DNA from 3 places in the Luteibacter sp. UNCMF366Tsu5.1 genome. Region 2 is predicted to be linked to each of the others. Evidence: predicted binding sites of a transcription regulator. Region 2 holds the regulator's gene; each other region holds the start of a gene.
What was found. Region 2 encodes FliA, which starts transcription of late flagellar genes. Its sites were predicted from a motif close to TAAAGTTTNNCNNNCNNNGGCCGATAA; they were not measured.
Positions count from the first base shown of each region.

Region 1 (2,267 bases), 570 kb from region 2:
GCCCTGGCGCTTGACATAGAGCACCAGCGCACGCGCGACGGCGAGCGCGGCACCGTGTCCGATATCGGCCGCGATCATCGCGAGCGCCATATCTGCCCCCGCAGTCACCCCGGCTGACGTCCAGATATGCCCGGCGGTGACGAAGATGGCGTCAGGCCTGAGTTCGACTGCCGGATGCTGCTGGGCGAAGCGGCGCACAGCGGCCCAATGCGTCGTTGCAGGAAGTCCGTCGAGCATCCCAAGTTGGGCGAGAACAAACGCCCCCGTGCATACCGAACCCACCCGCCGCGGCTTGGCAAGCAGTGGACCGAGCGCCGCACGAAGGGAAGCCGTCGAGTGAGCTGGCATAAGCAGGTCACCCCCGGCCACCAGCAGGGTGTCGACATCCTCTACGGCGCGATGATCCAGCCGGTGTGTTTCCAACCGTACGCCGGTGTCTGTCCGAACCATGCCGCCTCGCTCGGAAAGCAGGCGTACGGCGTAGGCCGGTGAGCCATCCTCGTGGCGAGCGTCGTTAAACGCCTGGAGCGGCCCCGCAATGTCCATGAGCTTTGCCTCGTCCTCTCAAGCAGACGCGCTAGCACCCCCCTTTTGAAGGGGGGGGCTGCAAGGGCGTGCCGGGCGATGGAATAGACCGACTTCGACGAAGTGCTCTTCGACGAGATGTTCAACGTGAACGTCAAAGGCCTGCTGATGGTGACTAAAGCGGCCCTCAAGGTCATGGGTCACGGGCGAGAACATCATCGCATCGGGTCGCATGCGCTGAAGGTGCACCATGTCTGCGACCGCTTCCGCTCCGCCTCTTCTCCTCGTGGAAGAGAAAGGCTCCAGCGGTCCAGCTCTCCTGTCGAGAGCACGTGTTTCCGATGCCTCATCGCGCCGCATCTTTCACAAAGCTGAGGTGAAACCCAGCCTGCCCTCATGTCGAAGGAGTCACGGCGTGACAAGGTGCCGAAAACCAGGTTCCAAGCACACCGACAATAATTGCCCAAGCACTAATTTTTATATCGCTCCAATAAACGGTTCTGACGGTTATTCGCCGACAATGCAAGCACTGAAACTCGCTCCGCAGCCTGCCGATCAAGGCCCGCCACGGGCCATCCCCTTCACGTAGCTTCGGATAAGCTTAGCCTTACAACTCAGCAAGATAGCCCTAAAGTTTGCCGTTTTTGCGGCGATAACTCCGTAGGCACTAACGAAACGCGACGGGGAAAGAAAATGGCCAGCAATGCAAGTGCAAATGCCGCTCAAGAAGTGAATGACCTCAAGGCCACGAGCGATGCACTGCACCGCGTTCAGGCCATTATCGAATTCGACCTGCAGGGGAACATTCTCGCGGCGAACCAAAACTTTCTTAATACGCTCGGCTATACGGCCGACCAGGTGATTGGGCACCATCACCGCATGTTCTGCGAGCCGGCGTTCGTCGCCGCAGACGAATACCAACAATTCTGGGAGCGACTCGGTGCGGGCCATCCGGAGGTCGGCGAATTCAAGCGCATCGCCGCGGACGGCCGAGAGGTATGGCTCAGCGCCTCCTACAACCCGGTGTTCGACCGCGATGGCAAGCCTTACAAGATCGTCAAGTTCGCGACCGATATCAGCACCCTGATCGATAAGACCGCCGAGCTGGATGGGAAGATGACGGCGCTCGACAAGTCGCAGGCCGTGATCGAATTCGATCCCAGCGGCCATGTCATTTCCGCCAACGCGAACTTCCTCGCGGTAGTCGGCTACTCGCTCGACGAGCTGGTGGGCCAGCATCACCGCAAGCTCTGCGACGACGCCTATACCGCCAGCGCCGAGTACGCCGAGTTCTGGGAACGGTTGCGTCGCGGTGAATTCGATCGCGGCCGTTATCGCCGTGTCGCCAAGGGCGGTCGCCGGGTCTGGCTGCAGGCGAGCTACAACCCCATCTACGACGGCAATGGGCGTCTGCGGAAGATCGTCAAGTTTGCTGCGGACATCACGTTCCAGGGCGAACTGGAAGAACTGGTGAAGCGCCGCGCCGCGGACTTCTCCACCGCCTCCACCCAGATCGCCCAGCAGTCCAATGAGATGGCCGCGGGTGCGCAACTGCTCGGCGCAACCGTGGAGGAGATGAACGCCACCATCGAGGAGCTGACCGCATCCATCAGCTCCATCGCGAGCAACTCGCAGAACGCCGATCGGCTGGCCAAGGACACCCAGCAGGAAGCCGAGCGCGGCGCGAAGGCGCTTGGCAAGTCCATCGAAGCGATGGAGCTGATCAACAAGTCGTCGGAAGA
Region 1 is NZ_FPIS01000001.1:948,701-950,967, forward strand. Features, by position in the region: gene BT115_RS19030 (helix-turn-helix domain-containing protein) at 1-90, opposite strand, end outside; partial or broken gene BT115_RS19035 (AraC family transcriptional regulator) at 82-549, opposite strand; gene BT115_RS04100 (methyl-accepting chemotaxis protein) at 1,219-2,267, shown strand, end outside.
Region 1: a site for FliA is predicted at 1,155-1,181, ahead of BT115_RS04100 (methyl-accepting chemotaxis protein). Genes of this name have one in related genera too.

Region 2 (2,267 bases):
ACACGTCGATTCCACCCAGGCCGCCGGGCTCCATTGGCTCGCCGATCGCCGCCCCACCCGCAGCATCGCGATTGCCGGCGGCAAGGGCGGCGTGGGCAAGACCACGGTGGCGGTCAACCTCGGCATGGCGCTCGCGATGGGCGGCCGTGACGTCCTTCTACTCGACGCCGATCTCGCCATGGCGAACGTCGACGTCCTGCTCGGCTTGCAGCCGACCCGGCACCTGGGTCACATGCTGGAAGGGGAGTGCGGCATCGAAGACCTCATCCTGCAGGCCGCACACGGCCTCAAGGTGATCCCTGCCACGTCGGGCGCGCGTCGCATGGCGCAGCTGCCGAACATCGAGCACGCGGCGGTGATCCGGGCGTTCGACGAATACCCGCTGGCGCCGGAGTACCTGATCGTCGATACGGCGGCGGGCATCTCGGACAGTGTCTCCATGTTCGCCGCGGCATCGGACGAGGTGGTGGTGGTGGTCTGCGACGAGCCGGCCTCGCTCACCGATGCCTACGCCCTGATCAAGGTCATGAGCCGCGAGTTCGCGGTCAACCGCTTCCGCATCGTGGCGAACATGGTTCGCCACGCCCAGGAGGGGCGCCAGCTCTTCGAGAAGCTGTCCCGGGTGACCAATCGTTTTCTCGATGTTTCCTTGGATTTCATGGGCATGGTTCCGCACGACGAGTACCTGCGCCAGGCGATCCGCCGCCAGTCGGCGGTGGTCGATGCCTGGCCCAGCAGCCGGTCGGCGGTCGGATTCAAGAATTTGGCCAGGTCGGTCGATACATGGGGTGAACCCGAACCCCGTGCACAGGGCCGTATTGGCTTCTTCGCCGAACGGTCCCATCAGGGGGGAGGGCTACCACTGTGAGCGTCGCGACCGAATACCTTGAAATCACGCGCATCCCAGCGGATGAACTGGTAAAGACCCACGCGCCGCTGGTGCGCCGAATTGCCTATCACCTGATGGGCCGGCTGCCGCCGAGCGTGGATGCAAACGACCTGATGCAGGCCGGGATGATCGGGCTGCTTGAGGCCGCAAGAAATTACTCGCCGACTCGCGCGGCCAGCTTCGAAACCTATGCGGGTATCCGCATACGTGGCGCCATGCTGGACGAACTGCGCAAGACGGATTGGACCCCGCGCTCCGTCCACCGGAAGTTGCGCGAGGTTGCGGAGGTGACGAGGCAGATCGAGAACGAGACGGGTGGCGACGCCGAAGACGCGGAAGTGATGAAGCGGCTGGGCATCGACGCCATGGAATACAACCAGATCCTGGCGGACGCGGCGAGCGCGCGGTTGTTGAGCCTGACGGCGCCCGAGGGCGACGAAGGCGCGGCGATCGACGTGGTTGACCCGGACGCGGCCGGTCCGGAAGGTACGTTCGAGCAGGAAGGTCTGCGTGGCGCACTGGCGCAGTCCATCGACGGATTGCCCGAGCGCGAGAAGCTGGTCATGTCGCTGTACTACGACGAAGAACTCAACCTGAAGGAAATCGGTGCGGTGTTGGGAGTGAGCGAATCGCGGGTATGCCAGATCCATGGTCAGGCCCTGATTCGACTCCGCGCACGCATGTCGGGCTGGAAAGACAAGCAGTGACGGCACCTTTCGTGACGTCGCCGAAAAAGAACACGCGGTAGCAAGGCGGAGAGAACGTTTTGGACAAGAACATGAAGATTCTCGTGGTGGACGATTTTTCCACCATGCGACGCATCGTCAGGAATCTGCTGGTGGAGCTTGGCTTCACCAACACCCTGATCCAGGAAGCCGAAGACGGTAATGCCGCGCTGGCGATGCTGCGCGCGCAGCCGTTCGACCTGGTGGTCACGGACTGGAACATGCCGAACATGACCGGCATCGACCTGCTCCGCGCCATTCGCGCCGACGCCGCCCTGAAAGCCATGCCCGTGCTGATGGTGACGGCGGAGAACAACCGCGATCAGATCATCGCGGCAGCACAGAGCGGCGTGAACGGCTACGTCGTCAAGCCCTTCACGGCGGTCACGCTGAAGGAAAAACTCGACAAGATCTTCGAACGACTCGCCGCGGCCGCGGGCTAAGGAACGACCATGAACACCGTGATTTCCCCTGGCCACGACGTGGCGCCCGAACTGCGCGAGCTGCTGGATGCGAACGATCCCGCCTCGGTCGAGGAGGCCCTCGATCGCCTCCTGCGCAGCCGCGAACAACACCTTTTCATGGCGCTGGGCCACCTGGCCCGCGACCTGCACGAATCCGCGCGCCGGCTTGCCGCCGACATCTCGCACGAT
Region 2 is NZ_FPIS01000001.1:1,522,422-1,524,688, reverse strand. Features, by position in the region: gene BT115_RS06740 (P-loop NTPase) at 1-868, shown strand, start outside; gene BT115_RS06735 (RNA polymerase sigma factor FliA) at 865-1,596, shown strand; gene cheY (chemotaxis response regulator CheY) at 1,656-2,057, shown strand; gene BT115_RS06725 (protein phosphatase CheZ) at 2,067-2,267, shown strand, end outside.

Region 3 (2,267 bases), on a different contig from region 2:
CGCCGAGGGCCGGCGGATCGATGGCGAAGCCCACGGTCCAGGGGCCTTCGGCCTCACCGGGCGCGGCCTTGCCTTCTTCGATGCGAAGCTGGAGCACGTCGTAACCCCGGACGCCCGCCAGCGGGATTTCGATCATCCACAGGCCGGCCTGCGGTTGCGATTCGAGCTGACCAATTTCGACGCGTGCGAGTGCGGCGCGCGTGTCGGCACGAAGCTGGCCGACGAGGCCGTCCACGTCTTCTTCGGTGACGGCCAGATCCGCCGCCCGCGATTGGGCGACCAGGGGACGCTGCGCGAGCGGTGGCGGTGTGTCACTGGTGGGGCGCGGCATGGCGGCGTTGCCAGGCCGTGTGGCGGGAAGTTCGGCCAGCGTGCGACGCAGGGCGAGCAGGGCGGCCTTGAAGTCGTCGGAGGCCGGTGCTTCCTGCTTGCGCTCGGCGAGATGCGCTTCGAGGAAGGCGCCGCTCTTGGCGATGGCTTCCTTCATGCCGGATGGCGAACTCACGTCCGCAGGCTTGTTGATCGCGGCTTCCAGCGTCGCCAGCGCCGCGCGCAACGGCGCGGGCAGCACGCGGGCGATCGGCCGGCGACCGAGAGCGGCGAGCACACCGAGCAAAGGCGCGTAGCCGTTCTGCTGCGGCAGGCGTTCGCGCAGGCCCTGCATTGCCACCCGTTCGTCGGTATTGCCGAGGACGACCTCGAGTTGCGGCTGCGGCCCCTGGGTAAGCACCCGAACCTGGAACTGCGGGGGCAACTGGGTGCCGGCCGCGTCGGCTTCCACAGCCAAGCCGCCGATTTCCAGCAATAGCTTGCCGATATCGTTCTGGCCCATCACCCGCGCCGACAACAGGGCGCCGACCCGCCAGCTGTCCGCCGCGGCTGTGGTACCCGCGGCCGCGCCGGCCCACAACTGGGCGGCGAGACTGGTCGGCTGGATGATCAAGGAGATGTCCTCCGAGGCCCTGCGGGCCCCGAATGGGCACGCTCCTGTAACACAGGGAATCGGCGGGAACTTGCGAAACTTTAGGGGTGTGAGTCGGCCCTTTGGGCCTGTGAGTCGGCCGCTACGCGGCCTGTGAACCGTAAGTGGGTCATTCGCGGGCGGCAGCTCACGGTTCACAGCCGCCGCAGGCGGCGACTTACAGGCCCAAAGGGCCGACTCACGCCGCTAGAATAGCGGCATGACCCAGCTTCCCTTCGAACTCCTCGCCACCGATGGCGCGGCCCGGCGCGGCCGTCTCCGTTTCGGCCGTGGCACGGTAGAAACCCCCGCTTTCATGCCCGTGGGCACCTATGGCTCCGTGAAGGCGATGACCCCGCGCGATGTCCTTGAGACCGGCGCGGAGATCATCCTCGGCAATACCTTCCACCTGTTCCTTCGCCCCGGCCTCGACATCGTCGGCGAGTTCGGTGGCCTGCACCGCTTTATCGGCTGGGACAAGCCGATCCTTACCGATTCGGGCGGGTTCCAAGTGTTCTCGCTGGCGCACAAGCGGAAGATCACCGAGGAAGGGGTGACCTTCGCCTCGCCCGTGGACGGTTCCAAGGTATTCCTGTCCCCCGAGGAATCGATGCGGATCCAGAAAGTGCTGGATTCCGACATCGCCATGATCTTCGACGAGTGCACGCCGTACCCGGCGACGGACAAGGTCGCTTCCGATTCCATGGAGCTCAGCCTACGCTGGGCGGAGCGTTCGCGCCGCGCGTTCGACGACCTGCGCAACCCCAATGCGCTGTTCGGCATCGTCCAGGGCAGCACCTTCGAGCACCTGCGCCGACGCTCCGCCGAGCGCCTGATCGATATCGGCTTCGACGGCTACGCCGTGGGCGGACTGGCGGTGGGCGAGCCGGAAGCCGAGCGCAACCATACGCTGGATTTCACCCTGCCGATGCTGCCGAAGGACCGTCCGCGCTACCTTATGGGCGTGGGGCGGCCGGAGGACATCGTGGAAGCGGTGCGCCGCGGCATCGACATGTTCGACTGCGTCATGCCCACCCGCAACGCCCGCAACGGCTTCCTGTTCACGGCCGAGGGCACGCTGCGCATCCGCAACGCGAAGTTCGCGGCGGATACCCGGGTGATCGAGGAAGGCTGCGACTGCTATGCCTGCGCCAACGGCTTCTCCCGCGCCTATCTGCGCCACCTGGACCGCTGCAACGAGATCCTCGGCAGTCAGCTCGCCACGATGCACAACCTGCGTCACTACCAGCGGCTGATGGCGGGTCTGCGTGGGGCGATCGAGGCGGGCGGCCTCGAGGATTTCGTC
Region 3 is NZ_FPIS01000002.1:498,350-500,616, forward strand. Features, by position in the region: gene BT115_RS11405 (flagellar hook-length control protein FliK) at 1-943, opposite strand, end outside; gene tgt (tRNA guanosine(34) transglycosylase Tgt) at 1,182-2,267, shown strand, end outside.
Region 3: a site for FliA is predicted at 1,000-1,026, ahead of BT115_RS11405 (flagellar hook-length control protein FliK). Genes of this name have one in related genera too.